4 regions of the Streptomyces sp. NPDC008150 genome follow, and region 2 is predicted to be linked to each of the others. Evidence: riboswitches for the same ligand, from Rfam matches in the RefSeq annotation. Region 2 holds a riboswitch; each other region holds the start of a gene.
What was found. Region 2 has a riboswitch for S-adenosylmethionine ahead of thrC (threonine synthase). Riboswitches for the same ligand answer to the same signal wherever they lie in the genome.

Region 1: another riboswitch for S-adenosylmethionine. It lies ahead of ACFZA0_RS24760 (ABC transporter permease subunit); the one in region 2 lies ahead of thrC (threonine synthase).
Region 3: another riboswitch for S-adenosylmethionine. It lies ahead of ACFZA0_RS25125 (putative leader peptide); the one in region 2 lies ahead of thrC (threonine synthase).
Region 4: another riboswitch for S-adenosylmethionine. It lies ahead of ACFZA0_RS03885 (aminotransferase class V-fold PLP-dependent enzyme); the one in region 2 lies ahead of thrC (threonine synthase).

What each region holds. Positions count from the first base shown of each region.
Region 1 covers NZ_JBIBHJ010000010.1:278,413-285,984, forward strand. The annotation lists gene ACFZA0_RS24735 (hypothetical protein) at 1-1,091, opposite strand, end outside; gene katG (catalase/peroxidase HPI) at 1,320-3,554, opposite strand; gene ACFZA0_RS24745 (transcriptional repressor) at 3,810-4,229, shown strand; gene ACFZA0_RS24750 (putative leader peptide) at 4,426-4,590, shown strand; gene ACFZA0_RS24755 (glutathione S-transferase C-terminal domain-containing protein) at 4,813-5,709, shown strand; SAM riboswitch class IV at 5,776-5,884, shown strand; gene ACFZA0_RS24760 (ABC transporter permease subunit) at 6,294-7,295, shown strand; gene ACFZA0_RS24765 (ATP-binding cassette domain-containing protein) at 7,292-7,572, shown strand, end outside.
Region 2 covers NZ_JBIBHJ010000004.1:376,620-384,191, forward strand. The annotation lists gene groL (chaperonin GroEL) at 21-1,643, opposite strand; gene ACFZA0_RS13410 (cold-shock protein) at 1,995-2,198, opposite strand; gene ACFZA0_RS13415 (MoaD/ThiS family protein) at 2,637-2,912, opposite strand; gene thrC (threonine synthase) at 2,909-4,198, opposite strand; SAM riboswitch class I at 4,216-4,362, opposite strand; gene ACFZA0_RS13425 (glucosyl-3-phosphoglycerate synthase) at 4,615-5,559, shown strand; gene ACFZA0_RS13430 (trehalose-6-phosphate synthase) at 5,925-7,337, shown strand; gene otsB (trehalose-phosphatase) at 7,408-7,572, opposite strand, start outside.
Region 3 covers NZ_JBIBHJ010000011.1:24,371-31,942, reverse strand. The annotation lists gene ACFZA0_RS25135 (ABC transporter permease subunit) at 1-195, opposite strand, end outside; gene ACFZA0_RS25130 (ABC transporter substrate-binding protein) at 198-1,829, opposite strand; gene ACFZA0_RS25125 (putative leader peptide) at 2,034-2,153, opposite strand; SAM riboswitch class IV at 2,186-2,298, opposite strand; gene ACFZA0_RS25120 (MFS transporter) at 2,938-4,371, shown strand; gene ACFZA0_RS25115 (LLM class flavin-dependent oxidoreductase) at 4,364-5,530, shown strand; gene ACFZA0_RS25110 (NtaA/DmoA family FMN-dependent monooxygenase) at 5,541-6,854, shown strand; gene ACFZA0_RS25105 (2-oxoglutarate and iron-dependent oxygenase domain-containing protein) at 7,279-7,572, shown strand, end outside.
Region 4 covers NZ_JBIBHJ010000001.1:889,812-897,383, forward strand. The annotation lists gene ACFZA0_RS03870 (Rieske 2Fe-2S domain-containing protein) at 1-145, shown strand, start outside; gene ACFZA0_RS03875 (cytochrome b N-terminal domain-containing protein) at 142-1,779, shown strand; gene trpD (anthranilate phosphoribosyltransferase) at 1,948-3,012, shown strand; SAM riboswitch class IV at 3,146-3,262, shown strand; gene ACFZA0_RS03885 (aminotransferase class V-fold PLP-dependent enzyme) at 3,454-4,902, shown strand; gene ACFZA0_RS03890 (Lrp/AsnC ligand binding domain-containing protein) at 5,006-5,287, opposite strand; gene ACFZA0_RS03895 (rhomboid family intramembrane serine protease) at 5,284-6,045, opposite strand; gene ACFZA0_RS03900 (hypothetical protein) at 6,202-6,441, shown strand; gene ACFZA0_RS03905 (NYN domain-containing protein) at 6,474-7,572, shown strand, end outside.

The sequences.
Region 1 (7,572 bases), on a different contig from region 2:
TCCTTGACGAAGTCGTTCATCGTCGTGACGGCCTCGCTGTAACTCCCGTCCCGGTACTGGTCGACTCCGCACGCGTACGCACCTGTCCGTGCGCTCGCGGTGGCCCGGCCGGCGTCCTTGTCGAGGGCGCCCGAGAGCCCCGCCTCCTCACCGGGCAGTTCCTGGACGTCGGTGGCGAGGGAGTCCAACCGCTGAACGGCGGCGCAGGGTTCGGAGCCGCCGACGGCCTTCACCGCCGCGTCCACCCGCGTCTTCACTGCGGGCTCGACCTCCCCGGCCTGGGACGACTTCGGGAACGTCGACAGCAGATCGGCGAACTGCGTGGTCCACTCCGACGATCCGGCGGCGAGCGACGCGGCCCCGCATTCGTACAGGGAGGTCGCGAGCCGGTCGTCGGGCCAGCCGGAGAGTCCGCCCACGGTCTTCCGGGCGACCGAACCCGGCACGGTGCGCAGGTACTTGAGAGGCGCGACGGCGCCGCAGTAGTCCTTCACCGTGTAGGGGGCGGCGACCGTCGCGTAGTAGGTCCGCACCCGGTCGGGCACGTGCCCTGCGGCACGGGAGCCGGGGTGGTCCTTCACCAGTCGGTCGTAGGCGGTCAGCGCGCGGCGGTAGTCGGCCTCGGACGCCGCGAAGGGCCGCTCGGCGGCCGCCGCGACCAGCTTGTCCGCCCGGTCCAGCCGGTCGAGCAGCATCTGTTCGGTCGCCTCGTCGCGCGCCCCGTCGTACAGCACCGCCCCGCCCGCCGGCACGGCCAGCAGGACGAGACCCAGCACGGCCGCGACCAGGGCGCCCGGCAGCAGCGACAGCCGGGTGCGCAGGCCCACGGCGGCGCCGTGCGCGGCCGCGAGCAGCAGCAGGACCAGGTACCCCACCAGCAGGGCGCCGGGCACGCCGTCCGGGTCCGCGGGCAGGGCCACGACGAGCAGCACCGCCGTGGCGATCCAGCACACCGCCATGAGGCCCCAGCGCCGTACCAGGGCGTAACCGAGCCCGAGCCCCGAGAGGTTCAGCAGCCCGACCGCGACGGCCCGCAACGGGTCCGCCGGTCCCGCGGGCGCGGGTGGCGCCGGCGGTGGAGCGGTCGGCATCGGCGGACGTGTGTATCCGTCGTGCGAACTCTGTGGATCCCAGGACATGACGGCCCCCCGTCGATCACGCCCACAACCTCGGACTTGTCAGAGTACGGCCAGGAAGCCGAGGGGGACAGGGGGCTTTCGGCGCCGAACGCGCACGACCGCGGGGGCCGTCGCGGATCTGCTCCGCGACGGCCCCCGGGACGTGGCCGGCCGGACCCGGTGGGGTCCGGCCGAACGGGATCAGACCAGGTCGAACCGGTCGAGGTCCATGACCTTGCTCCACGCGGCGACGAAGTCCGTCACGAACTTCGACTTCGCGTCGTCGCTCGCGTAGACCTCGGCCAGCGCCCGCAGTTCGGAGTTCGAACCGAAGACCAGGTCCGACCGCGTACCGGTCCAGCGGACCTCGCCGGTGGCGCGGTCGTGGCCCTCGAAGGAGTCGCGGTCACCGGCGACCGGCGTCCACTTGGTGTCCATGTCGAGCAGGTTGGCGAAGAAGTCGTTCGTCAGCACACCGGGGGTCTCGGTGAGGACGCCCGCCTTCGACTGCCCGTGGTTGGCACCCAGCACGCGCAACCCGCCGACCAGGACGGTCATTTCGGGAGCGCTGAGCTCCAGCAGGTTGGCGCGGTCGACGAGCAGGAACTCCGCCGGAAGGCGGTTGCCCTTGCCGAGGTAGTTGCGGAAACCGTCGGCGGCCGGCTCCAGGGCGGCGAACGACTCGGTGTCCGTCTGCTCCTGCGTGGCGTCGACGCGGCCCGGCGTGAACGGCACCTCGACGTCGAACCCGCCCTCCTTCGCGGCGCGTTCGACACCCACGGCGCCGGCGAGCACGATCAGGTCGGCCAGCGAGACCTGCTTGCCGCCGCCCTGCGCGGAGTTGAACGCCTCCTGCACGCCCTCCAGGGTGCGCAGGACGCCCGCGAGGCGCTCGGGCTCGTTGACCTCCCAGCCGCGCTGGGGCTCCAGGCGGATGCGGGCGCCGTTGGCACCGCCGCGCTTGTCACTGCCGCGGAAGGACGAGGCGGAGGCCCAGGCGGTGGAGACCAGCTCGGACACGGACAGGCCCGAGTCGGCGATCCGCTGCTTGAGGCCGGCGATGTCGGCGGCGTCGACCGGCTCGTACGTGCGCTCCGGCAGCGGGTCCTGCCACAGCAGCGTCTCGGAGGGGACCTCCGGGCCGAGGTAGCGGACGACGGGGCCCATGTCGCGGTGGGTCAGCTTGTACCAGGCGCGGGCGAACGCGTCGGCGAACTCCGCAGGGTTCTCCAGGAAGCGCCGCGAGATCTGCTCGTAGACCGGGTCGACGCGCAGGGCGAGGTCGGTCGTCAGCATCGACGGGGCGTGCGTCTTCGAGCCGTCGTGCGCGTCCGGCACGGTGCCGGCGCCGGCACCGTCCTTCGGCCGCCACTGGTTGGCGCCCGCGGGGCTCTTGAACAGCTCCCACTCGTAGCCGAAGAGGATCTCGAAGAAGCTGTTGTCCCAGGCGGTCGGGGTGTTGGTCCAGGTCACCTCGAGACCGCTGGTGATGGTGTCGCCGCCCTTGCCGGTGCCGAACGTGTTGTTCCAGCCCAGCCCCTGCTCCTCCAGCGCGGCGGCCTCGGGGTCGTCGCCGACGTTGTCGGCCGGGCCGGCGCCGTGGGTCTTGCCGAAGGTGTGGCCGCCCGCGATCAGGGCGACGGTCTCCTCGTCGTTCATCGCCATCCGGCGGAACGTCTCGCGGATGTCGCGGGCCGACGCCAGCGGGTCCGGGTTGCCGTTGGGGCCCTCGGGGTTGACGTAGATGAGGCCCATCTGCACGGCGCCGAGCGGGTTCTCCAGCTCGCGGTCGCCCGTGTAGCGCTCGTCACCGAGCCAGGTGGTCTCGGGACCCCAGTAGACGTCCTCCTCGGCCTCCCAGACGTCGGCACGGCCGCCGGCGAAGCCGAACGTCTCGAAGCCCATGGTCTCCAGGGCGACGTTGCCGGCGAGGATCAGCAGGTCGGCCCAGGAAATGTTCTGGCCGTACTTCTTCTTGACCGGCCACAGCAGACGGCGGGCCTTGTCGAGGTTGGCGTTGTCCGGCCAGCTGTTCAGCGGGGCGAACCGCTGCTGGCCGGCACCGGCGCCGCCGCGGCCGTCGCTGATCCGGTAGGTGCCGGCGCTGTGCCAGGCCATGCGGATGATGAGCGGGCCGTAGTTGCCGAAGTCGGCGGGCCACCAGTCCTGCGAGGTGGTCAGCACCTCGGCGAGGTCACGCTTCACCGCCGGCAGGTCGAGCGACTTGAACGCGGTCGCGTAGTCGAAGTCCTCGCCCAGCGGGTTCGCCACGGCCGGGTTCTTGGAAAGGATGCGCAGGTTCAGCCGGTCCGGCCACCACTGACGGTTGCCACCACCCTGCGTGGGGTGCGGGGCGCGCGCGGTGTGCACGACCGGGCAGCCGCCCGACTCCTCGGCTTTGGGTTCGGTGACGATTGCGTCGTGGTTCTCAGTCATGGAAATCCTTCCGGACCTGGCAGATCGCTGAGCTCTGGAGCTTGAGGGTGCGGCGCCAGGACCCGGGGCCGTTCGGGGCGGGGGGTGCGTCTCCTGCCGTACCGGTGGACCGGGGGTTCTTGGCTGTCGCCGGAACTGATCCTACGATGGACAGAGTCCAAGTCAAGAAGGGCGCCAAATCCGTATCGGCTCGCAAGCCGGACGTTACCGGCGAGACGTCTCCCGTCCCACCGCACTTGAGATAGGTGAACCAATATGAGTGACCTGCTGGGGCGACTGCGTGGACGTGGCTGGCGAATGACCTCCCAGCGCCGTGTCGTCGCCGAGGTCCTCGACGGCGATCACGTGCATCTCACGGCCGACGAGGTGCACGCGGCGGCGGCCCGGCTCCTGCCCGAGATCTCCCGCGCGACCGTCTACAACACCCTGGGCGAACTGGTCACCCTCGGCGAGGTGATGGAGGTCACCTCCGAGGGCCGCGCCAAGCGCTACGACCCCAACGCCCACCGCCCGCACCAGCACCTGGTCTGCTCGGTCTGCGGCACCATCCGCGACGTCCACCCCGTCGGCGACCCGCTCTCCGCCCTCCCGGCGGACCAGCGTTTCGGGTTCGCGGTCTCGGAGGCGGAAGTGACGTACCGCGGGCTGTGCCCGGGGTGCGCCGCCACGGCGTGATCAACGGGCCGTCGCCGGCGGGGAGTCGACGTCCGCGGGGCGGCGGGCGGCAGCCGGCCCGTCGCGCCGGGGCGGCCCGGCCCCTCCCCGCCCGGCGGGCCGAACGCCCCGGTGACCGATCGGTGGACGCGGTCTTGACGGGTGATCCGGGCCGTCCGACACTCGTCGAGGAATCCTAGTGAACAGGTAGGGAAATATGGGGCGTCCCGAGGCGGTCACCGGCCGTGGGCGGCGTACCCCGCGCGGGCCCCTGCCCCTCGTACCCCCGGCCGCCGTGCCCGCACCGGCCTCGCCCCTGCTGACCTCCCGCCGCCACATCGACCTGCTGCGGGTCTGCAGCGCGATCGGACGCGTCGGCTGAGCCGACGCGCCTCCCGCCCGGACGACGACGTACCGGCGCCCGCCCGCCACGGGCCGGCCCCGGGCGTTCCCGCGCGTGCGCGGCGCGCGGACGGGGCCCGCCGCCCCGCCGCGCGACGCGCACCGCGGACGTCCGCCCGCCGCACCGCCGCAACCGCCGTCCACGACGTGCCGTCCGGCCGTCCTCCATGCCGCGCCGCCTGCGCCCCACCCCGGGAGACCCATGTCCGTCACGCACCTCACCGCGCACCCGTCCCGCCGCCCGGTGCCCGCGTTCCGCGGCCGTATCGGACGCGACGCGCGCAGCGGCCACTACGCCGTGCCGCGCCGCTACCGCATCCACCTCTCGACGGCCTGTCCGGGCGGCCTGCGCATCGCCGTCGCCCACCGGCTGCTCGCGCTCGACGACATCTGTCCGGTCACCTTCCTGCCCGCCGTGCCCGACGGCCCCGACGGCGGCCACACCGTGCTGCGCCCGCTGTACGAGGCGAGCATGCACCACTACTCCGGCCCCGCCCTCGAACCGGTGCTCAGCGACGACTGGTCCGGCCGCATCGTCAGCACCCACGCGCCCGACATCATGCGCGACCTCGCCCGGCACTTCGGCGACGGCCGCGCCGACCTCTACCCGTGCGGCGCCGAGTCCGTCGTCCAGAGCGTCGAGCGGCTCTGCTCCGAAGGCATCGACGGCGCCGCCCAGCGGGCGGGGCGGCCCGACGCCACCGAGGCCGAACGTGCCGCCGCCGTCGATGAGTTGGACGCCGCCCTCGCCTCCGCCGAGCAGCTCGTGGGGGCCGGCCCCCACGTGACGGGACAGGCGCCCACCGCCGCCGACATCGAACTGTGGACGGCCCTGGTGCGGCTCGACACCGTGCACCGCAACCACCTGGACGCCGACGCCGTGCGCCGCGCCGCCGCCCACCGCGTCCTGTGGGACTACGCGCGGGCGCTGACCGCGCACCCCGCCTTCGGCGCCCATCTCGACCTGGCCGGCATCGACCGCCGCCACCGCGCGGGCTGCCGCGGCCTGGAGGCCGCCGGAGCCGCCGTCCGGATCCTCGACTGGGCCGCGTACGCGGGGAGTTCACCCGCGCACGACACCCGCCCCGACGACTGCTGAGCCGTACCAGCAGGTGGACCGGCGTTGACATCCGCTCGCACGCCTGTCTTAACTATCGCCCAGAACGGTCATGAGCGTCAGCGACAAGCCCTGGCTTGCTGACCGGCAACCCTCGCTCCGCGGTGGGGTGCCCCAGGTGACGACCGGACCGGAAGTGATTCGGTAAGCGCGAGGCCCGACGGGCCGGAACGGTGACGGTGACGGACATGTACGCAGCCCCCCGGACGGCGACAGGCCGTCCCGCGGGCTGCGTACAGCCGTCCGCCGAACCGCTCGTCGCCGATCGCGCCGTCGATCTGCTCCGCGTCAACAGCGCACTGTGTACCGCACCGGGCCGTGCCCGCTGTCGAGGCTGACACCGCATCGCGGTTTCCCTCTCCTCGCAGCACCTGGCCGTCCCGCAGTCTCCGGATCCCCGACGAACACCGCCGAGACGGTGTGCCGTTGTCCGCCAGCCCCCGGTTCCGTGCGTTTCTCCGTGACCGTCCCGTCCCCGCGATGCCTTCCACAGCCCCGCGGGCGAGCCGCCGGTACGTGACGCGAGCACGGCAGACCCGGGGGAGTCCGCCTCCGCTGGAGCCGTCATGAGTGAACCCCCGGGCGCCGCCGTATCCGTGGCCGCCGAGCCGACCGACGCCGGAACCGCGTCCGCCGAGAAGCGCTCCGCCGCGCACCCCGTCGCGCAGCGCGTCCTGCCCCTGCGACGCCCCGGGCGGTGGATCGCCACCGCCGTGGTCCTGGTCCTGCTGGCGCAGGTCGTGCACGGGCTGGCCACGAACCCCTTCTACCAGTGGGACCGCTTCCGCTACTGGTTCCTGCGGCCGACCGTCCTCGACGGACTCGTCGTCACCCTCGAAGTCACCGCGCTCAGCGCCGTGCTGGGGCTGCTCGGCGGAGTGCTGCTCGCCGTCTGCCGGCTGTCCGCGAGCCCGGTCCTGCGCTCGGTGAGCTGGGTCTACACCTGGCTCTTCCGCTCGGTCCCGCTGATCGTCGTCCTGATCTTCCTCTACAACTTCAGTGCTCTGTACCAGACGTTGAGCCTCGGCGTGCCCTTCGGCCCGTCCTTCGTCAGCTTCGACGAGTCCCGCCTCGCCACCGACATGACCGTCGCGGTCGTCGGGCTCAGCCTCAACGAGGCCGCGTACGCGTCGGAAGTGGTCCGCGGCGGCATCCTCTCCGTCGACCAGGGCCAGCACGAGGCCGCCTCCGCGCTGGGACTGCCCAAGCGCTACCAGTTCACCCGGATCGTCCTGCCGCAGGCACTGCGTTCCATCACCCCGAACTACGTCAACCAGCTGATCGGCCTCATCAAGGGCACGTCCCTGGTGTTCTACGTGTCGCTGCTCGACCTGTTCGGCTCGGTGCAGACGATGGGATCCACCTACCCGGGCGACATCGTGCCGCTGCTGCTCGTGGCCACCGTCTGGTACCTGATCCTCACCAGCGCCGTGTCCGTCGTCCAGTTCTACGTCGAGCGGTACTTCGCCCGGGGCGCCACCCGCACCCTGCCGCCGACCCCGTTCCAGAAGCTCCGCACCGGCCTGGGCGACCTGCGCGAGCGCGTGCGCAAGGAGACCGCCGTATGAGCACCACCGCCCCCGCGGCCCCCGCCGGCACGGCCCCCGTGGCCGTCGAGATCCGGGACGTCCACAAGTGGTACGGCACCCAACGCGTGCTCCAGGGCATCGATCTGACGGTCCGTCCGGGCGAGGTCACCGTGATCCTCGGCCCCTCCGGCTCCGGCAAGTCCACGCTGCTACGCGTCGTCAACCACCTGGAGCGGCCCGAGATCGGGCACGTCAGCGTCGGCGGCGAACTGATCGGCGTGCGCCGGCAGGGCGAGCGTCTGAAGGAACTCAGCGA
Region 2 (7,572 bases):
CGCGGAGCCCGGGTTCAGGCTCAGAAGTCCATGTCACCGCCCGGCATGCCGCCCGGAGCGGCCGCGGCGGCCTTCTCCGGCTTGTCGGCGATGACGGCCTCGGTGGTCAGGAAGAGCGCGGCGATGGAGGCGGCGTTCTGCAGCGCAGAGCGGGTCACCTTCGCCGGGTCGATGATGCCTTCCTTGACCAGGTCGACGTACTCGCCGGTCGCGGCGTTCAGGCCGTGGCCCGGGGTCAGGTTGCGCACCTTCTCCACCACGACACCGCCTTCGAGGCCGGCGTTGACGGCGATCTGCTTCAGCGGGGCCTCAAGGGCGAGCTTGACCGCCTGAGCGCCGGTCGCCTCGTCACCCTCCAGCTCCAGCTTCTCGAAGACCGCGGAGGCCTGGAGCAGGGCCACGCCGCCACCGGCGACGATGCCCTCCTCGACGGCCGCCTTCGCGTTGCGAACGGCGTCCTCGATGCGGTGCTTGCGCTCCTTGAGCTCGACCTCGGTGGCGGCACCGGCCTTGATGACGGCCACGCCGCCGGCCAGCTTCGCCAGGCGCTCCTGGAGCTTCTCGCGGTCGTAGTCCGAGTCGCTGTTCTCGATCTCGGCACGGATCTGGTTGACCCGGCCGGCGACCTGGTCGGCGGAGCCGGCACCGTCGACGATGGTGGTCTCGTCCTTGGTGATGACGACCTTGCGAGCGCGGCCCAGGAGGTCCAGGGTCGCGTTCTCCAGCTTGAGGCCGACCTCCTCGGAGATGACCTCGCCGCCCGTGAGGATGGCGATGTCGCCGAGCATGGCCTTGCGACGGTCACCGAAGCCCGGGGCCTTGACGGCGACGGACTTGAAGGTGCCGCGAATCTTGTTGACGACCAGGGTCGACAGGGCCTCGCCCTCGACGTCCTCGGCGATGATCAGCAGGGGCTTGCCCGACTGCATGACCTTCTCCAGCAGCGGGAGCAGGTCCTTGACCGAGGAGATCTTGGAGTTCGCGATCAGGATGTAGGGGTCCTCCAGGGAGGACTCCATGCGCTCCATGTCGGTCGCGAAGTACGCCGAGATGTAGCCCTTGTCGAAGCGCATGCCCTCGGTGAGTTCCAGCTCCAGACCGAAGGTCTGGGACTCCTCGACGGTGATGACGCCTTCCTTGCCGACCTTGTCCATCGCCTCGGCGATGAGCTCGCCGATCTGCGTGTCGGCGGCGGAGATGGAGGCGGTGGAGGCGATCTGCTCCTTGGTCTCGACCTCCTTGGCCTGGTCGAGCAGCGCGGCGGAGACGGCCTCGACGGCCTTCTCGATACCGCGCTTGAGGGCCATGGGGTTGGCGCCGGCGGCTACGTTCCGCAGGCCTTCCTTGACCAGGGCCTGCGCCAGAACGGTCGCGGTGGTCGTACCGTCACCGGCGACGTCGTCCGTCTTCTTGGCGACTTCCTTGACCAGCTCGGCGCCGATCTTCTCGTACGGGTCCTCGAGTTCGATCTCCTTGGCGATGGAGACACCATCGTTGGTGATCGTGGGGGCGCCCCACTTCTTCTCGAGGACGACGTTGCGGCCCTTGGGGCCGAGCGTCACCTTCACGGCGTCCGCGAGCTGGTTCATGCCGCGCTCGAGGCCGCGCCGTGCCTCCTCGTCGAACGCGATGATCTTGGCCATGTGAAGTGGTCCTCCCAGGACTGGGGTGGATTGCTCCGGACCGCGCCCGCGCCCGCGACGGACGGCCTCGGCATGTGGTTCCTTGCCCCACCTGCCGCAGCCTCACCGACTCGGTCCTCGTTGTCACTCTCACCCTCAGAGTGCTAACGCCAATGATTAGCACTCGACCCCCGAGAGTGCAAGCGACCCCGGGATGCGGAGGCAGTCCCTCCGGTGTCCGGCGGTGCCGCGCGGACGGGGCGAGGGGGGCGGAGGGGGCGCCGCGCACGCCGAAGGGCCCGTCCCCCACGTATGGGATACGGGCCCCTCGAATTAAAGAAGAAGAACGTCGCCTGCGATTGGCCGCGCGTTTCAGGCGCTGACGCGAACCATGTCGGCCTGCGGGCCCTTCTGACCCTGCGAGATCTCGAACTCGACTCGCTGGCCTTCTTCCAGGGTGCGGTAGCCGTCCATCTGAATCGCGCTGTAGTGGACGAATACATCCGCACCACCGTCGACCGCGATGAAGCCGTACCCCTTCTCCGCGTTGAACCACTTGACGGTGCCCTGAGCCATGCCTAACTCCCCTATTACTGGCCCTTGCACAGATCCGCACTTCGCGAATCCGGGTCAGACCTCACCCCCCACGCTGGGGGCGTGCGCCGGAACGCGTCGACCGCGGCTGAATGTATCCGCACCACTGCCGTCTGCAACAGGTCAATCGGACGAGAATTCTGGGCACGACCGGTCGGGAATATACCCAGAAGTCGACGAAATTCAGGGCAAGTCGGGCCCTATAAAAGGAATAGAAGGCGCAAAAGAACCACACAGTTTGGCTACTTCTCGTCGCCCCGCGAGCGCGAATTCAAGGGCGCCTGTCCGAGCAAGCCGCAACTGGTTCCCCAACTGTACCGCGCTCAACCAAGCAGAATCGCCCCCTCCGTTTCCTGGCCGGAGAGGGCGATTCGTTGAACGCTCGGTAATCGACGCTACCGAAGGTAATTGCCGGGGCGGTCAGCCGCCCGCGACGGCCGGGATGATCGAGACGCCGGCGCCCTCGGGCGTCGCGGTGTCGAGGCCCTGCTCGAAGCGGACGTCGTCGTCGTTCACGTACACGTTGACGAAGCGGCGCAGCTTGCCCTGGTCGTCCAGGACGCGGGCGGCGATGCCGGCGTGGTTCTTCTCCAGGTCCGCGATGACCTCGCCGAGGCTGGCGCCCTCGGCCGGGACCTCGGCCTTGCCGCCCGTGTAGGTACGCAGAATGGTCGGGATGCGAACGGTCACGCTCATGCGAGGCCAGCCTCTCGGAAGGAGTCCAGGTTGGGACGGATCGTCGCGGTGAGGCCGGTGCCGGCGACCGCGTCGAGCGTCTTGAGGCCGTCGCCGGTGTTCAGCACGACGGTGGTCAGGGTGGGGTCGAGCGCGCCGCTCTCGATGAGCTTGCGGGTGACGCCGACGGTCACGCCGCCCGCGGTCTCCGCGAAGATGCCCTCGGTACGGGCGAGCAGCTTGATGGCGTCCACGATCTGCGGGTCGGTCACGTCCTCCACGGCGCCGCCGGTGCGGCGGGCGATGTCGAGGACGTAGGGGCCGTCGGCGGGGTTGCCGATGGCGAGCGACTTGGCGATGGTGTCGGGCTTCTGCGGGCGCACCACGTCGTGGCCCGCCTTGTACGCGGCGGACACCGGCGAGCAGCCCTCGGCCTGGGCGCCGAAGATCTTGTACGGACGGTCCTCGACGAGGCCGAGCTCGATCAGCTCCCGCAGCCCCTTGTCGATCTTCGTGAGCTGCGAGCCCGAGGCGATCGGGACGACGAGCTGGTCCGGCAGCCGCCAGCCGAGCTGCTCGCAGATCTCGTACGCGAGGGTCTTGGAGCCCTCCGCGTAGTACGGGCGGAGGTTGACGTTGACGAAGCCCCAGCCCTCGCCGGCCGGGTCGCCGATCAGCTCGGAGCAGAAGCGGTTCACGTCGTCGTAGTTGCCCTCGATGCCGACGAGCTCGCCGCCGTAGACGGCGGCCATGACGACCTTGCCCTGCTCCAGGTCGTGCGGGATGAACACGCAGCTGCGCAGTCCGGCGCGCGCGGCGGCGGCGCCGACCGCGCCCGCCAGGTTGCCGGTGGAGGAGCAGGAGAGGGTGGTGAAGCCGAAGGCGCGGGCCGCTTCGAGGGCCTGGGCGACGACGCGGTCCTTGAAGGAGTGCGTCGGGTTGCCGGAGTCGTCCTTGACGAACAGGCCGCCGGTGATGCCCAGTTCGGCGGCGAGGCGGTCGGCCTTGACCAGCTTGGTCCAGCCGGGGTTGATGTTGGGCTTGTCGGCCACGTCGGCGGGGACGGGCAGCAGCGGCGCGTAGCGCCAGATGTTCGCGGGGCCCGCTTCGATGCGCTTGCGCAGTTCCTCGGTGTCGTACGCCGAGAAGTCGTAGGCGATCTCCAGCGGGCCGAAACACTCCTCGCAGGCGAAGACCGGACCGAGCGGGACGCGGTGGCCGCACTCGCGGCAGGACAGCGCGGCGGCGGGGCCGAGATCGACCGATCCGGCGGCTTGGGAGGTGTTTGCGGCGGTCTGCACAGCCATGGAGGGGAGGCCCTTTCTCCTCATCTTCCTCACGGCGCACTTCGCCGTGAGACGGATTTGGCACCTTCCCGAGCCGGGAGCCTCGCCGCGCGTACGCACGAGAACCGACTGGAGGGTTGCCGGGGCTTCAACGGGCCGTGTCCCTCTGCCCCTCTGGATGAGCGGTATTCGGTTGTGGGTGCGGGCGGCCTACGACATGCGATGGTCATCCGCGTTGTTCAAGACTGTAACCGAAGGCCAGGACAGTTGAGATAGCCGTCCGCACCGCGAGATGGATCACACCCGGAGACGGGGCGGGCGGTCCGGTCCGAACGAGCCGGATCCACGAAGATCCAGTAGGGACATTCCGGAGGGTTCTCCCGACCGCGTCCCGTGTCCCGCATCCCGCGCCTGTCGCACTTACGTGAGGAGCCGCCGTGCTGGAAGAAACCGAGCGCTGGCTGAGCACACGCTCCTGGTCCGTGACCGATCGCCCGCTCCACAAGATCCTCGCCGCGAAACGCGCCTCGGGTTCGACGGTCAGCGTCGTGCTGCCCGCGCTGAACGAGGAGGCGACGGTCGGTGACATCGTCGCCGTGATCCGTCACGACCTCATGCAGCAGGTCCCGCTGGTCGACGAGATAGTCGTCGTCGACTCCGGGTCCACCGACCGCACCTCCGAGGTGGCCGCCGCGGCCGGCGCCCGGGTCGTGCACCGCGACGACATCCTGCCGCGCATCCCGACCGTGCCGGGCAAGGGCGAGGTGCTGTGGCGCTCGCTGCTCGCCACCGGCGGCGACATCGTGTGCTTCGTCGACGCCGACCTCAAGGAGTTCTCCAGCGACTTCGTCACGGGCATCGTGGGCCCCCTGCTCACCGACCCGGACGTGGACCTGGTGAAGGCGATGTACGACCGTCCGCTGGGCGGTGCGGCCGGCCAGGGCGGCCGGGTCACCGAGCTGATGGCGCGCCCGCTGCTGAACATGCACTGGCCGCAGCTCGCCGGGTTCGTGCAGCCGCTCGGCGGCGAGTACGCGGCCCGCCGCTCGCTGCTCGAACAGCTCCCGTTCCCGGTCGGGTACGGCGTGGAGCTGGGCATGCTGGTCGACGCGCTGCACCTGGTGGGCCTCGACGCCCTCGCCCAGGTCGACGTCGGGGTGCGCAAGCACCGGCACCAGGACGGGCAGGCGCTGGGCCGCATGGCCGCCGCGATCTACCGCACCGCGCAGCTCCGGCTGGCCCGCGGGCACCTGATCCGGCCCGCCCTCACGCAGTTCGAGCGGGGGGCGGGCGGTTTCGAGCCGCGGACGTACTCCGTGGACACCGAGGAGCGCCCGCCGATGGCCGAGATCGCCGAATACACCGCCCGCAAGGTCGCGTGACGTCCGTACGCCGCGGGGACCGACCCCCGCGGCGTACGGACGTCGACGGCCGGGCGGGCCCCGACGGGAAACCTCGGCGTGGCCGCCGGTGCGCGGTACGCGCGGGCCGCCGGCGTCCGGTGCGCGCGCACCGGACGCCGCCTCCCGTCCGGCCGCGCGGCCCGGTACGCGCGTACCGGCCGGAAACCTGCGGGCGGTCACGGTGACACGCCCGACCCGTGCGGAAATCCGGCCGAAAGCAGTCGGAAAGCGGCACGAAAGCGGACAGGGAGTGACCGACTCCGCCGGTTGTATACGGACTGGCCGCTTCCATCACGGCATGTCCGTACGTTTGAGCGGTTGGGGGCCGGGCTAAGTTGAGGCGTATGGCTTCCTCAGCTTCCTCCCCCGGCGCTGCCCAGGTGCTGGTCGCGTCCAACCGCGGTCCGGTCTCGTACGACGTGCGGGAGGACGGCTCCCTGCAAGCCCGCAGGGGCGGCGGTGGACTGGTCTCCGGCCTCTCCGCCATCGGCCCCGACGCCGGGGCCCTGTGGGTCTGCTCGGCGCTCGGCGACGGTGACCGCGAGGCGGTGCGCCGGGGTGTCGGCGAGGACGGCGTGCGGATGCTGGACATCCCCGCCGACGTGCACGAGGACGCGTACCACGGCATCGCCAACTCGGTGCTCTGGTTCGTCCACCACATGCTGTACCAGACGCCCCTGGAGCCCGTCTTCGACGCGGAGTTCCGCCGCCAGTGGGCCAACTACGTCGCCTACAACCGGGCGTTCGCCGAGGCGCTGGCCGAGGAGGCCGCCGAGGGCGCGGTCGCCATGGTGCAGGACTACCACCTCACGCTGGTGCCCGGCATGCTCCGCGAACTGCGGCCCGACCTGCGCATCGGCCACTTCTCGCACACCCCGTGGGCGCCGCCGGAGTACTTCCGGATGCTGCCCGACGACATCGCGCGCCAGGTCCTCGACGGCATGCTCGGCGCCGACCGGCTCGGCTTCCTCACCCACCGCTGGGCGGACGCCTTCACCGCCTGCGCCGAGCAGTTCGCCGACGGGCTCGGCGGCACCCGCGTCGGCGTGCACGGCCTCGGCGCGGACGCCGACTTCCTGCGCCGCAGGGCGCACGAGGACGACGTCGAGCAGCGGATGGCCGCCCTGCGCGAGGAGATCGGCACGGCACCCGACGGCTCCGCCCGCCGCACCGTCGTCCGCGTGGACCGCACCGAGCTGTCGAAGAACATCGTGCGCGGGCTGCTCGCCTACCGGCAGCTCCTGGAGGACGAGCCGTCGTGGCGCGAGCGCGTCACGCACGTCGCCTTCGCCTACCCCTCGCGCCAGGACCTCGCCGTCTACCGCGACTACACCGCCGAGGTCCAGCGGGTCGCGGACGAGATCAACGAGCAGTACGGGACGGCCACTTGGAAGCCCGTCGTCCTGCACGTGAAGGACGACTTCGCGCGCTCGCTCGCCGCGTACCGGCTCGCCGACGTGGCCCTCGTGAACCCGATCCGCGACGGCATGAACCTGGTCGCCAAGGAGGTGCCGGTCGTCTCCGACGAGGGCTGCGCCCTGGTGCTGTCGCGGGAGGCCGGCGCGTACGAGGAACTGGGCGACGACTCCCTCACCGTGAACCCGTACGACGTGAGCGCGACCGCGCGGGCCCTGCACGAGGCGCTCACCATGGCGCCGGGCGAACGCGCGGAGCGCACGAAGCGGCTGTCCGCGGCGGCGACGGCGCTGCCGCCGGCGCAGTGGTTCCTCCAGCAGCTGGACGAGCTGAAGGGCTGACCCCGCGCGACGCGGAGGGGCCCGGACCGGCGCACGGTCCGGGCCCCTCCGCGTCGCGCGGCCCGCGCGGTCAGCCCAGCCGGGACGCCAGCGCCGACAGCAGGGCGACGACCCCCGCCGGGCCGTCCACCACCAGGTCGGCGCGCTCGGCGAGTTCGGCGACCTCCGACGTGCCGCTGCACACCAGCAGGCCGGGCACCCCCTCGGAGCGCAGCTTCTCGACGGCGGCGAAGGC
Region 3 (7,572 bases), on a different contig from region 2:
GGGCTTGTCGAAGCCGTACTGGTGGCGCAGGGCGGCGAGCCGCTCCGGGTCGACCGGCCCGGAGTCGAGGCCGCCCGCGGCCATCGCGGTGACCGGGTCGCCGGGCAGGTAGTCCAGGACCAGGAAGGCCACCGTGTAGGCCGCCCACAGGACGCCGACCGCCTGGGCCAGACGTTTGACCACGTAGCGGCGCACGGTCAGCCGATCCAGGTGTCGTGCAGCTGGATCCGGCTGGAGGCGTCGAACTTCAGGTCGTGGACCTTCTTGGACACGCCCAGCTGGGTCTGGAGCTCCACCACGGGGACCGTGTAGGCGTTTTCGATGAGTTCCTTCTGAGCGTCGGCGACCAGTTGGGACCGCTTGGCGGTGTCGGCGGCGCCGGCCTGTTCGGACAGGGTGGTGTCCAGCGGGCTCTTCGGCAGGCGGTAGAAGTTGGTGAGGCTGGTGGAGAACTGGCCGCGCAGGATGTCCGGGTCGGCCCGGGTCACGTTGCCCCAGGAGAGGTCGAAGTCGCCGCCCGCCAGCACGGTCGCGAACTGCGGGAGCTGGACCTGCTTGAGGGTGGTGCCGATGCCGACGGCCTTCAGCTGCTGCTGGATCAGCTCCAGGGCGGGCTGGTTGGTGGCCGCGTTGGGGATCCAGACGATGCTCAGGCTGAGCTTCTTGCCGCCCTTGGCACGGATGCCGTCACTGCCGGCCTTCCAGCCGGCCGCGTCCAGCAGGGACTTGGCCTTGGCGGGGTCCGTCGTGAGCTCCGAGGAGAGGTCGGTGTAGTCGGGGGTGGTGTGCGCGAGGACGCTGGTGGCCGGCTGGGTGCCGGTAGGGAAGACCGTGGAGGCGATCTCCTTGCGGTCCAGGGCGTAGCTGATCGCCTGGCGCACCGCGGTCTCCTTCACCGCGGGACGGGAGCTGTTGGCGGTCAGGCCGAAGACCAGACCGGGGTTGGCGCGGCGCTGAAGGTTGACTTGGCCGCCCTGGAGGGCGGTCTCGTCGGCCTTGCCGACACTGCCTATCGCGTCGACCTGGCCGGACTGGAGGCTGCCGGAGCGCACGCCCGCCTCCGGGACGACCTTGAAGACCAGCTTGTCGAGGTAGGCCTCACCGGTCTTCGCCCACAGCGAGGAGCCCCAGTTGTAGCCGGCGCGCCTGGAGAGGGTGACCGACTGGTTCTGGGAGTACTTGTCCAGCACGAACGGACCGGAGCCGCTGACGCCGTCGCTGCACTTCTGCTGCGGGGTCTTCTTCACGCTCGCCGCGGATTCGATGCCCAGCGAGTGCGTCGAAGTGGCCTGGAGGAACTGGACGTTGGGCGCGGCGAAGGTGATCTTGACGGTGTTCGGGTCGACCACGGTGGTGCTCTTCAGGCCGGCCAGGTAGCCCTGGGCGAGGGAGGCCAGCGGACCGAGGTCGGGCACCGCGTCGAAGTTGTCCTTGACCACCTGGGCGGTGAGCTTGGAGCCGTCGCTGAAGGTGACGCCCTCCCGCAGGTGGAAGGTGAAGGTGGTGGCGTCGTCGCTGACCTCCCAGCTCTTCGCCAGCCACGGCACGATCTTGCCGGTCTTCGGGTCCTGGTCGGTGAGCGAGTCGACGATCTGGCGCACCGAGTAGATGGTGTCGTTGCTGCCGACCTGCTGGGGGTCCACGCAGCCGGCGTCGGAGCTGACCGCGAAGGTGAGGGTGCCGCCGGACTTCGGCTTGGCGTCGGAGGAGCCGCTGCCCGAGCCGTCACCGCCGGTGCCGCAGGCGGTCAGCAGGATGCTGGTGGTCAGGAGGGCGGTGAGCGCCGCCCATCGGGTGGTTCTGGCCGGGAGTGCCGGAAGTACGGTCACGAAGAGGTTCTCCTCAATCGGAGTGCCGGGTGCGCAGGCGTGTGCGGGCACGCCGGCGCGGAGCGCGCGGACCCGGCGGGCGGACGCCGGTGACGGCGGACGCGTACGACGGGGCGGAGCCCTGGGCAGGTGGTGACACGGGGACGGGAAACGTGCGGAGCCGACGGCCGGTGACTGTTCGTCAGGCGGCGTGGGGGAAGCGCGTCAGGCGTGACAGAGACAGCTGGTGGAGCGCTTCAGGTCGATGTGGCGCCGCCGGGAGAGCCGGGAGAACACCATGGCGACGGAGGAGGAGGCCCGTTGGCCGGCGTGGTGCTGCCGCATGCGTTCCCCCCTCGGTCTCCGGCCCCGACGGGGCCACGCGCTTGCGGGATCACCGGTGATCCCGCCGGGCTTTCACCTGGAGCACCCCACCGCGGTGGAGGGTTGCCGGTCAGCGAGCCAGGGCTTGACGCTGACACTCAATGCCGGCCGCGATCGTATGGAGCGGTTTCCTCGGACGTCAATGCCCGGAAGCCTCCGAAAACGGGATCCCGCGCGAAGAAAGTCGTCCTGTCTCAGAGGGCGGGACGGTCGGTGGACGCTGCACAGGCCGTGTGCTTTGATCCGGGGCATGGAGATCGCAGGGCAGGCACCCACCGTGCTGCTGGACCCGTTCTGGGCGGGTCGCCGCGCAGATCAGTTCGACCAGACCTGTAGCTGAACCGCCCCGCCCGGTTCGCCCTTTCCCTCCTCTGCCGATACGTGGCCGGTTCGCCGCGTTCGGGTTCGCTTCCCCCCTCCCTTCGCCCGTCGGGCCCGCCGTCCCGGCCGCCGCCGGCGCGCCGAGCCGCGGCCGAGCCCCGGTTGAGCACTGGCTGAGCCCTGTTGGGGGCACGTCGCCCCCACGTCCCGCGCGGACCTCCACCAGGACGGACCGCGAGGCGAAACGGGGGCGGAACACCGGACGCGGCGCCGGACAGGAACGCGGGGCGGGCCGCCGCGCGGCACGGGAGACGGAACACCGGACGGACTGCCCGCCGCCGCGCGGACCCACCCGCGCGCACCGCGCTCCCGCCCCGCGACCGCCCGCCCACGACCGCCCGCCGCTCGTGGCGAAGGAAGGCCCATGGCTGTCAACGACGCCGAACCCACTGGGGTGTTCGCCGCGCTCCGGGTCCGGGACTACCGGATCTACTGGAGCACGGGACTGGTCTCCAACATCGGCAGCGCGATGCAGGGCGTGGCGCTGGACTGGTTCGTGCTGACCCTCACCCACAGCGGTACGGCGCTCGGCTGGGTCGCGGGGCTCCAGTTCGCCCCGGTGCTGCTGTTCGGCCTGTGGGGCGGGGTGATCGCCGACCGGTACGACCGGCGCCGGCTGCTGCTGTGGACGCAGGCGCTGTACGCGGCGCAAGCCGTGCTGTTGGCCGTCATGGTGCTGTCCGGGTACGCGCCGCTCTGGCTGCTGTACGTGCTGTCCTTCGCGCTGGGCGCGGTGTTCACCGTGGAGAACCCGGCCAGGTTGTATTTCGTCAGGGAACTGGTGGGCCGGCCGCTGATCCCCAGGGCCGCCGGGTTGAACATCCTGTCGCTGAACGCCGCCCGGCTGATCGGCCCGGCCGTTGCCGGTGTGCTGATCGGGGTGATCGGTACCGGCTGGGTGTTCGCCCTGAACGCCGCCTCCTTCGCGGCCGTCCTGGCGGGCGTGGCGTCGATCCGGCCGAGGGCCGCGGACGCCCCGGCGGCCGCCCCGCCGCCGTGGCGGAAGGCGGGTGGGGAGGGACTGCGGTACGTCGGCTCACGGCCCGAACTCGTGGGCGTCTTCACCGTCTTCGGGCTCGCCGCGACCTTCGCGGTCAGCTTCCCGACCACGTTGACGCTGTTCGCCGGACGGGTCTTCGACGTCGGTTCGGACGGTCTCGGCTTCATGAACACCGCCCTGGCCGTGGGCACCGTTGCAGGCACCCTTGCCGCGACCCGGGGGATCACGCCCCGGGTGCGGACGGTCGTCGCCGGAGCGGTGCTGTTCGGCGCGTTCGAGGTGCTGGCCGCGCTGATGCCGTCGTACCCGGCCTTCCTCGCGCTGCTGCTGCCGACCGGATGCGCGTTGATGATCCTCAACACTGCGGTCAGCGCGTTCGTCCAGTCCGAGGTGGACGACGCGATGCGTGGGCGCGTGATGGCCGTCTACACGGTGATCTCGATGGGCGGCAGCCCGGTCGGCGGCCCGGTGATCGGCTGGGTCTCCGAACACGCCGGGGTGCGCTGGGGGATGGCCTCGGGCGCCGCGGCGGCCGTCCTCGCGGCGCTCGGGGTGGCGCTGTGGCTGTCGCACCGGCTCGCGGCCGCGCCGGCCGGCCCGGTCACCGCCCCCGTCCGCACCTCCCCGGCCCCCGTCCACTCCTCTCCCGGTTCCGCCCGCACCTTCCCCGGCCCGCTGCCGGCGTCCGGCCCCGACCGGCCGGGCGGCCGCGCCGAAGGCTCCGACCACCGTCCCGCCGGCGACCGGGCTCCCGTGTCGGCCGGTGACCCGTCCACCGGAGGCACCGTTCATGACTGACCACGACACCGCACCGCCCGCGCTGCACCTCGCCCTGGAGGCCGACGGCGACGGCGCCCACCCGGCCGCCGCCCGCCACCCGGGCCGGAGCGCCGGGGCGGGACTCACCCCGCGCGGTGTGCGGGAGGCGGCCGCCTCGGCGGAGGAGGCCGGGTACGCGCTGCTCACCCTGGCCGACGCGCCGCTGCCGCCGGCCACCGGACCGGCGGCCGGTCCGGCCGGCCGGATCGAGGCGGGCAGCCGGGCCGCGTTCCTCACGCTCGCCACCGACCGGCTCGGGCTCGCCCCCACCCTGCACACCACCACCACCGAGCCGTTCCACCTCGCCACCCAGCTCGCCAGCCTGGACCACGCCTCGAACGGCCGGGCCGCCTGGCTGGTCGGCGCGGCCGACGACTCCGGCTCGCTGGCCACCGTCGGGCGGGCGCCGCTGTCCCCCGAGAAGACCCGGCGTGAGGTGGCCGACGTGGTCGAGACCGCCCGCGCGCTCTGGGACTCCTGGGAGGACGACGCGGTGATCAGGGACGTGGCCACCGGCCGCTTCCTGGACGCCGACCGGGTCCACCACATCGACTTCGAGGGCGCCGGCTTCACCGTCAAGGGACCGCTGATCACCCCGCGCCCGCCGCAGGGCCAGGTGGTCGTCCTCGCCCCGGACGCCCTCGGGATCGACGAGCGCGCCGACATCGTCCTGGTGTCCCGGTCCACGCCCGAGGAGATCGCCGAGCGGGCCGCCGAGGCCCGGGCGGCGGGCGCGCCGCTGGTCTTCGCCGAGGTGGAGGCCGTGCTCGACACCGACGACGCCCCGGCCGCCGCCCGGCTGGCAGAGCTGAACGCCACCGCCGACTGGCCGGGCACGGGACGCCTGCGTCACACCGGTTCCGCCGAGGAGCTGACCGACCTGCTCACCCGGCTCGCCCCGCTGGTCGACGGGGTGCGGCTGCACCCCGCCGTCCTCGCTGTGGACGGGCCGGTGCTGGTCGAGCGTGTGCTGCCCGCCCTGGCCGCCGCCGGACTGCACCGGCCGCCCCGGGCGGGGGACACCCTGCGCGCCACGCTCGGCCTGCCACGTCCCGTCAGCCGCTTCGCCACCGCGGCCGCCCCGGCGGACCCCGCCGCCCCGGCCGTCTCTGCCTGCCCCGCCGCCATCAACGTCTGAGGTGACCGCCATGACCGACTCACCCACCGAACCCCGCCTCCACCTCGGCCTGTTCTTCACCGGTGTGGGCGCCCAACTGGTGTGGAGCGAGCCCGACGCCCCCTCGCACACCGCGATCGAGACCTTCGTCGACGTTGCCCACGCCCTGGAACGGGGCCTGTTCGACGCCTTCTTCCTCGGTGAGGGCCTGCGGGTGCGGGAGAACCAGGGCCGCATCTACGATCTCGACGTGGCCGGCCGCCCCGACGCGATCACCCAGCTCTCCGCGCTGGCCGCCGTCACAGAGCGGATCGGCCTGGTCGCCACCCAGAACACCACCTACAACTACCCCGCCGACCTGGCCCGCCGACTGGCCTCCCTCGACCTGCTCACCGAGGGCCGGGCCGGCTGGAACATCGTCACCACCGACAACGCCTGGACCGGTGCCAACTTCCGCCACGGCGGCTGGCTCGCACACGAGCGGCGCTACGAGCGCGCCGGGCAGTTCGTGGACACCGCCAAGGAGCTGTGGGCGTCCTGGAACCCGGGGGCGCCCGCCTCACCTGTGGAGCGGGACACCGACCTCGTGCGGCTGCGGGCGACCACCACCGTCCCGCCAAGCCCTCAGGGCCGTCCGGTGCTCTTCCAGGCCGGCGACTCCGACGGGGGCCGCGACCTCGCCGCCCGCCACGCGGACGTGGTGTTCTCCGCGAACACCGAGTACGACAAGGCGGTGGCGTACGCGGCCGACCTGCGCGGCCGACTCGCCCGGTACGGCCGTACGCCCGACTCCCTGAGAATCCTGCCCGGCGCCACCGTGGTGCTCGGGGACACCGAGGCGGAGGCGGTGGAGAAGGCCCGCTGGCTTCGCGAACAGCAGGTCAACGGGCCCCGGGCGATCGCGTTCCTGGAGCAGTACTGGGGCACCGACCTGTCCGCCTACGACCCCGAAGGCCCGCTCCCCGACATCGAGCCGGCCGAGGGCGAACTCGACCCGTCGCGCGGCACCCTGTCGATCGAGCACCGCACCGGCAAGGCGGAGCGGATCCGCGCATGGCGGGCCCTCGCCGAGGAGCGCGGCTGGTCCATCCGGCAGCTGGTGGCGGAGGTGTCGCCGGGCGGCCACCCGTCCTTCGTCGGCACCCCGTCCGCCGTAGCCGACGAGTGGACGCGTTACGTCCGGACCCGCGCGGTCGACGGCTTCAACCTGGTGCCCCACCTGCTTCCGGCGTCGATCACCGACGTGGTGGACAAGCTGGTGCCCGAGCTGCAGACCCGGGGCGTGTACCGCACCGCGTACGAGGGCACCACCCTGCGCGAGCACCTGGAGCTGCCGAAGCTCTGACCCCGGGGCGCGGGACGCCCCAGTTCCCTTCGGCGCCGGGCTCCTCCGCCGGCGTCGAAGGGGCGGCCTCCGTGACGAAGACCAACAGGCTTGAAGATCTTCGCGGTCGTTTCCCGGTCCTCGGACGCCGTCTCACCCGTCAAGACGCACCGTGGACGCCTCCGCGAGCGTGTGCTTTGATCCGCTCATGGAGACAACTGGCCAGGCACACACGGTGCTGCTCGACCCGTTCTGGGTGAGCCGCCGCGCCGACCAGTTCGACGAGACCTGTCGCTGACCCTTCCACACCGACTGAGATCTCGACCTTCCCCCCATCCCGCCCGCTCCGGGCACATCCCACCGCTCCGCCATCAACAGGTGATCCCTGTACGGCTGTTGACGCGCACTGCGGTGTCCGGCCCTGCTGCCGCCGCGAAGGAACCCCATGGCACAGCCCACCGTCCTGCCCGTCGTCGACATCTCCCGCTTCCGCGATCCCGGCACCGACCGTGACGCCTTCCTGGCCGAACTTCGTTCCGCCGCCCACGACGTGGGGTTCTTCTACGTCACCGGACACGGCGTATCCGTATCCGTCCGGGACGGGATCCTGCGCGCGGCCCGCGCCTTCTTCGCCCTCCCCGAGGATCGCCGGCTGGAGATCGAGAACCTCAACTCCCCCCAGTTCCGCGGCTACACGCGCACGGGAACCGAGTACACGGCCGGCAGCGCCGACTGGCGC
Region 4 (7,572 bases), on a different contig from region 2:
CCTCTCCGACGGTGCCCGAGTGATCTTCGGCCCCGCCGGTCACGCCCTGCCGCAGCTGCGCATCGGTGTGAACGACGAGGGTTACCTCCAGGCGCTCGGCGACTTCGAGGAGCCCGTCGGTCCTGCTTTCTGGGAGCGCGGATGAGTACTCAAGCCACCACGGACGCGCGGTCGCGCGAGAAGGCTCCGGCCGGCGAGAAGATCGCCGACTGGGCCGACGGCCGGCTCGGGATCTACTCCCTGGCCAAGGCCAACATGCGCAAGATCTTCCCCGACCACTGGTCGTTCATGTTGGGCGAGGTCTGCCTCTACAGCTTCATCATCATCATCCTCACGGGTGTGTACCTGACGCTGTTCTTCCACCCGTCGATGAACGAGGTGACGTACCACGGCACTTATGTCCCGCTCCAGGGGCAGCAGATGTCGGAGGCGTTCAACTCGACGATGCACATCTCCTTCGATGTGCGCGGCGGTCTGCTGATCCGTCAGATCCACCACTGGGCGGCGCTGGTCTTCCTGGCCGCCATGTTCGTGCACATGATGCGCGTGTTCTTCACGGGTGCCTTCCGCAAGCCGCGTGAGGTCAACTGGCTGTTCGGCTTCCTGCTGTTCGTCCTCGGCATGTTCACCGGCTTCACCGGTTACTCGCTCCCGGACGACCTGCTCTCCGGCACCGGTGTGCGCTTCATGGAGGGTGCGATCCTGTCCGTGCCGATCGTCGGCACGTACCTGTCGTTCTTCCTCTTCGGCGGACAGTTCCCGGGCGGGGACTTCGTGGCCCGGTTCTACTCGGTCCACATCCTGCTGCTGCCGGGCATCATGCTCGGGCTCGTGGTCGGCCACCTGATCCTGGTCTTCTACCACAAGCACACCCAGTTCGCGGGTCCCGGCCGGACCAACGAGAACGTCGTCGGCATGCCCCTGCTGCCGGTCTACATGGCCAAGGCCGGAGGCTTCTTCTTCCTGGTCTTCGGTGTCATCGCGTTCATCGCGGCGATCGCCACGATCAACCCGATCTGGGAGATGGGCCCCTACCGGCCGGACATGGTGTCCACCGGCGCCCAGCCCGACTGGTACATGGGCTTCTCCGAGGGCCTGATCCGCGTCATGCCCGGCTGGGAGATCAACTTCTGGGGCCACACGCTCGTCCTGGGTGTGTTCGTCCCGCTGCTGATCTTCCCGATGGTCCTGGTCGCGATCGCGGTCTACCCGTTCATCGAGTCCTGGGTCACCGGCGACAAGCGCGAGCACCACATCCTGGACCGCCCGCGCAACGCCCCGACGCGGACCGCGTTCGGCGCCGCGTGGATCAGCTGGTACTTCGTCCTGCTCGTCGGCGGTGGCAACGACCTGTGGGCCACGCACTTCCACCTGTCGATCAACTCGATCACCTGGTTCGTCCGGATCGCGTTCTTCGTCGTGCCGGTGCTGGTCTTCGTCGCCACCAAGCGGATGTGCCTGGGCCTCCAGCGCCGGGACCGCGACAAGGTGCTGCACGGCCGCGAGTCGGGCGTCATCAAGCGCCTGCCGCACGGTGAGTTCATCGAGATCCACGAGCCGCTCAGCCAGGAGCAGCTGCACACGCTCACCGCGCACAACCAGTACGCGCCCGCCGAGATCGGTGCCACCACGGACGAGAACGGCGTCGAGCGCAAGGTGCGGGCGCCGGAGAAGCTCCGGGCCAAGCTGAGCAAGTCGTACTACGGCGAGGACGGGCAGATCGCGAAGCCCACCTCGGAGGAGTACAAGGAGATCACGAGCGGCCACGGCCACCACTGATCGTCCGATCGTCGAGGCGTCGCCACGCCACGGCGAAGGGCCCCGTCCGGTTGTCCGGGCGGGGCCCTTCGCCGTGCCCGGGGCTGGATAGGGTGGACCCGTGCCCGTCGGGACGACGGGTGCCCCGACATGTGTCCCCCGAGGGGGACGGAACCCAGGAGCGGCGAAATGAGCGCTGTGACCCCCGCTGGAGGCACTACCGCGGCGGGCCGTTCCTGGCCCCGCGTGCTCGACGGGCTGCTGGAGGGCCGCGACCAGAGCGCCGACGACACGGCCTGGGCGATGGACCGCATCATGCGCGGCGAGGCGACCGACGCGCAGATCGCCGGGTTCGCGGTGGCGCTGCGCGCCAAGGGCGAGACCGTCGAGGAGATCACCGGTCTGGTCCGGGCGATGTACGAGCACGCGAACGTCATCGAGATCCCCGGCGCCACCGTCGACATCGTCGGCACCGGCGGCGACGGCGCGAAGACGGTGAACATCTCCACCATGTCGGCGATCGTGGCGGCCGGCGCGGGGGCGAAGGTCGTCAAGCACGGCAACCGCGCCGCGTCCTCGGCGTCCGGCGCCTCGGACGTCCTGGAGCGGCTCGGCGTCAACCTCCAGCTCACCCCGAAGCGGGTTGTCGAGGTCGCGGAGGAGGCCGGGATCACCTTCTGCTTCGCGGTGAAGTTCCACCCGGCGCTGCGTCATGTGGCCGCCGCCCGCGGCCAGTTGGGCATCCGCACCACCTTCAACTTCCTCGGCCCGCTGACCAACCCGGCCCGGGTGAGGGCGCAGGCCGTCGGAGTCGCCGACGCCCGGGTCGCGCCGATCGTCGCGGGGGTGTTCGCCGAGCGCGGCAACACCTCGCTCGTCTTCCGCGGCGACGACGGACTCGACGAACTGACGACGACCGCGACCTCCCGCGTGTGGGTGGTCCGGGACGGCAAGGTCACCGAGGAGCCCTTCGACCCGCGGGACGTCGGCCTCGAACTGGTGGCCGTCGACGCGCTGCGCGGCGGCGACCCCGCGTACAACGCCGACGTTGCGCGGCGCGTGCTGGCCGGCGAGAAGGGCGCGGTGCGCGACGCCGTGCTGCTGAACACCGCGGCGGCGCTGGCCGCCCTGGACGGCGGCGACGCGCCCCTCGTGGACCGCATCCGCACGGGCATCGAGCGGGCCGCCGAGTCGATCGACTCGGGGGCGGCCGGGCAGACGCTGCAGCGCTGGGCGGCGGCCAGCAACCGCTGAACCGGCGTACCCGCCTCGTACCCGCCCCCTCGGCACCCCGCGGCCCCCTCGGACGTCCACCGTTCGAGGGGGCCGTCCCGGCATCCGGACGCGGGTTGCGCGGCGGCGGACGCCTCACGTACGTTTTTCGGCAGGTCATGAGTGACAGTCATGAGGCCCCGGCCGACTGTCCGGCAACCCTCCGTCCGTGGCGGGGTGCCCCGGGTGAAGACCAGGCGGTGGACAGCAAGGTCCACGGCAAGCGCGGACCCCTCGCGCACTCCCCAGTGCGGGGCCAGGGGTCCTGGTCACCGAGGGAGTCTCTCGTGAGCAAGCGAATGCGTTAGGGCGTCGAGCCCCCTTTCCGCACACCCTTTTCCCTTCCTCCGTGCCGTGCCCCACCCTGTCCGGGTGCGCGGGCCGCACGGCGGGCTTCGCCTTGCCGTCTCCGGGAGTTCAGCCATGTCCGTCACCGCTTCTGCCACCGCCTCCACCGCCTCCACCGCCTCCACGGCCTCCGCCGAGCTCCCCGTCGCCGCCGCCACGGCCTCCGCCGAGCTGCCCGCCGCCGCCGACCCGGCCGCCTGTGCGCCGCTGCCGGTGCTGGGCCGGGACGTCACCGTCCCGCTCGTCACGGGCGGCGAGACCACCTACGCCGCGCTCGACTACGCGGCGAGCGCCCCGGCCCTCCAGCGCGTGTGGGACGACGTGGCCGCCTACGCGCCGTACTACGGCAGCGTGCACCGCGGCGCCGGCTACCTGTCGCAGCTCTCCACGGACCTGTTCGAGAACGCGCGGCGCACCGTCGCCGAGTTCCTCGACTGCCGCGAGGACGATCAGCTGATCTTCACCCGGTCCACGACCGACTCCCTGAACCTGCTCGCGGCGGCCGTCCCCGCCGGCTGCCAGGTCTTCGTCTTCGAGACCGAGCACCACGCCTCGCTGCTGCCGTGGCGCGACGCCCGCGTCACCTACCTCAACGCGCCGCGCACCCCCGGCGAGGCCGTCGCCACCCTGGAGCGCGCCCTCGCCGCCCGCGACCCGCACGGCCCGGCCCTGGTCTGCGTCACCGGCGCCTCCAACGTCACCGGTGAGCTGTGGCCGGTGCGCGAACTCGCCGCCGCCGCGCACGCCCACGGCGCCCGCATCGTCCTGGACGCCGCGCAGCTCGCCCCGCACCACCCGGTGTCGGTGCGGGACCTCGACGTCGACTGGGTCGCCTTCTCCGGACACAAGCTGTACGCGCCCTTCGGCTCCGGCGTGCTGGCCGGCCGCGCCGACTGGCTGCGCGAGGCGGAGCCGTACCTCGCCGGCGGTGGCGCGAGCCGCCGGGTGAGCCGCCGCACCGACGGCGGAGTGGACGTCGAGTGGCACGACAGCGCCGCCCGCCACGAGGCCGGCTCGCCCAACGTGATCGGCGCCTACTCGATCGCCTCCGCCTGCAAGGCGCTCACCGAGGCCGGCTTCGACTCGCTCGTCGCCCGTGAGCAGCACCTGATCGACACGGTGCGCGCCGGGCTGGCCGGGGTGCCCGAGGTCCGTGTGCTGTCGCTGTTCGGGGACGACGCGCCCCGCGTCGGCGTCATCTCGTTCGTCGTCGAGGGCTGGAACAGCTCGCACTTCGCCGCCGCGCTGTCCGCCGAGTACGGCATCGGGGTGCGCGACGGCCTGTTCTGCGCCCACCCGCTGGTGCGCACCCTGCTCGGCAGCGACCCGCAGACCCAGGGCGAGTGCGGTGCCCCCGAGGCCGCGCCCGGCGAGAAGTCGCTCAACGCCATCCGTGTCAGCTTCGGCGCCGGCACCCCCGACGAGCACGTCGAGCGCTTCGTCACCGCGGTGACCGAGCTGGTCCGGGACGGTGCCAAGTGGCAGTACCGGACCGAGGAGGGCCGCTGCGTGCCGGCGGTCTGAGCACCCTCGCGGACCGCGTGAACGGCGGCGGCGCGGAACGGGGGCGGACCACCGCCCGCACCGTTCCGCGCCGCCGCCGTTCGAACGCTCCCGCGCCCCGCGCTCAGGCGTCGAGGCCGATCGCGAACGCCGCCTCCAGGTCGTGCTGCGAGTACGTGCGGAACGCCACGTGGGTGTCCGTCCCCTCGACGCCGGGGATCTTGCTGATCCGGCCGGGGATGACGTCCGCGAGCTCCTCGTGCTCCCGCACCCGGACCATGGCGATCAGGTCGTAGGTGCCGGTGACGGAGAAGACCTCGCTGACGCTCTCCAGCGCCGCGATCGCCTCGGCGATCTCGGGGATCCGATCCACGCTGGTCTTGATGAGGACGATCGCGGTGATCACGGCAGGTTCTCTCCCTCGGGGGCGGGCGCTGCGACGTTGTGCAGGGCGGCTTTCACTCTAGTCGTACGGCCGAATCGCACCCACGCGTAGCCGAACCCCAGCGCGAAGCCCACCACGTGCGCCAGGTACGCCACCCCGGGACCCTGCGGTGCCTGCCGGGCGGCCGTCCACTGGAGGGCGAGCCAGAACGGCAGCACCACCCACGCCGGGAAGCGCAGCGGCAGGAAGAGCAGGAACGGCAGCAGGCTCGTCACCCGGGCCCGGGGGAACAGCGCGAGGAAGGCGCCGAGGACCGCCGAGATCGCACCGGACGCCCCCACCAGGGTCTGCTCGGAGGAGGCGTTGGCGATCGCGTAGCCGAGCAGCGCCAGGCCCCCGCAGACCAGGTAGAACAGCGTGTACTCGACCCGGCCCATCCGCTCCTCGGTCAGCACGCCGAAGACGTAGAGGAAGAGCATGTTGCCGAGCAGGTGCACCCAGCTCCCGTGTACGAACAGGGCGGTCAGCGGTGTCACCAGCGAGCCGGGCGACCCCTCGAACAGTTCGGCGGGAATCACGCCCCAGCGGCGGAAGCAGGCCTGCTGCGCGGCCGCCAGCGCGTCCCCCGTGCCGTACGCCGGGTCGAGTCCCGACGACGGGCCGACCGCGAACACCAGGCAGCACAGGGCGATCAGCCCGTACGTCACGGGCGCCGCCGCGAACCGGCCCGCCCACGGGCCCCGCCCGGTCCACCCGCTCCACTTACCGATGCCGATCATGCCTACAGAGCATGACGTAACGGGACGCGTGCGGACGGACCGCCTCGCCGCCGCGGACGGCCGAGCGGCGAGTACCCGCCAGGCCGTAGGGTTACGAGCCACACACGCGGGAGAGACCGGCGTGTCACGGACACCAGAAGGAAGCGAACAGCCACGATGACGGTTCCCCTGCCGACCGCCGCGACGCGGTGGCGCTGCACGCTCTGCGGAAATCTCACCCGTTTCGACGTGACGCGCTCCTCGAAGGTCGTGGAGTACGTCCACCTCGACCTCGCGGGCGAGCCGAACGTCGAGGAGCGCGAGGTGGTCAGTGAGACCATCGACTCTGTGCGCTGCCGTTGGTGCAACGCGGTGGACAAGGTGGAACTCGTGGACAGGCCGGGCGCCGGCTCCTGACGGAGCGGGCCCCGCGAACATTGGGGTGACGGATGGTGGAGAGCGCTGGCGGGGGGCCGGAGGACGGCCCCGCCGAGATGCTCGACCGTCCGCTGCCCGACGGCGTGCGGCGCCGGGTGGTGCAGATCGTCTCCGACGGCTTCGGCGGCCTGACGGTCGCCGAACTGCCGTCCCAGCTGCGGCAGTACGCGCGGTTCGCGCCGAACCGGCGGGCCAGGTTCGCCGGTAACGCCATGGCCGCGGCCCTGGAGACCGAACCGCTGTTCCGCCAGCGCATCGGCGAGCGTCTCAGAGAGGCGCAGCCGGAGCTGTGCGGCGCCCTCGACGCCGGTTCGCCGCCCCCGGCCGCGGACCCGCTGGACGTGGCGGCCGCGGCCTACGTGCTGCGGCCCACGGGCTGGGTGAAGCTCGTGACCGCCGCCGGCGAGGAGGCGCAGCGGGCGGACGCGGAGCGCGTCGAGGAGGAGACCCGGGCCGAGGTGCGGCGTCTCCAGGAGGAACTGGCCGCCGCCCGGGACGCGGTGCGCGCCGAGACGGAGCGGCTGCGCGCGGAACTGGACGTCTCCCGGCGGGAAGCCGAATCGCTTCAGCGCAAGCTGCGTGCCGCGCTCAGTGACGTCAAGCGCGGCGAGGCCGCGCTGCGCAAGCTGCGCGCCGAGGCCGAGACGCAGCGCGCCGAGGGCCAGGGCCGGGTGTCCGCCGCCGAGAGCGAGAGCCGCCGCCTCAAGTCCCGTCTGGGGGAGGTCGAGGCCACCCTGGAGGCCACCCGGCGCGCGGCCCGCGAGGGACGCAGCGTCGAGGACGTGCGGCTGCGGCTGCTGCTCGACACGGTGCTGGACGCGGCGCAGGGGCTGCGCCGCGAACTGGCCCTGCCGCCCGTGTCGGTGCGGCCCGCGGAGACCGTGGACGCGGTGGAGCCGGGCCGGATGACCCCGAAGGACATCGCGGCGCGGGCGCTGTCCGAGCACGACCCCGCGATCCTCGACCAGTTGCTCGCGCTGCCGCAGGCGCACCTCGTCGTCGACGGCTACAACGTGACCAAGACCGGTTATCCGCAGATGCCGTTGGAGAAGCAGCGGCTGCGGCTGCTCGGGCAGCTCTCGCAGCTCGCCGCGCAGACCGGCGCCGAGG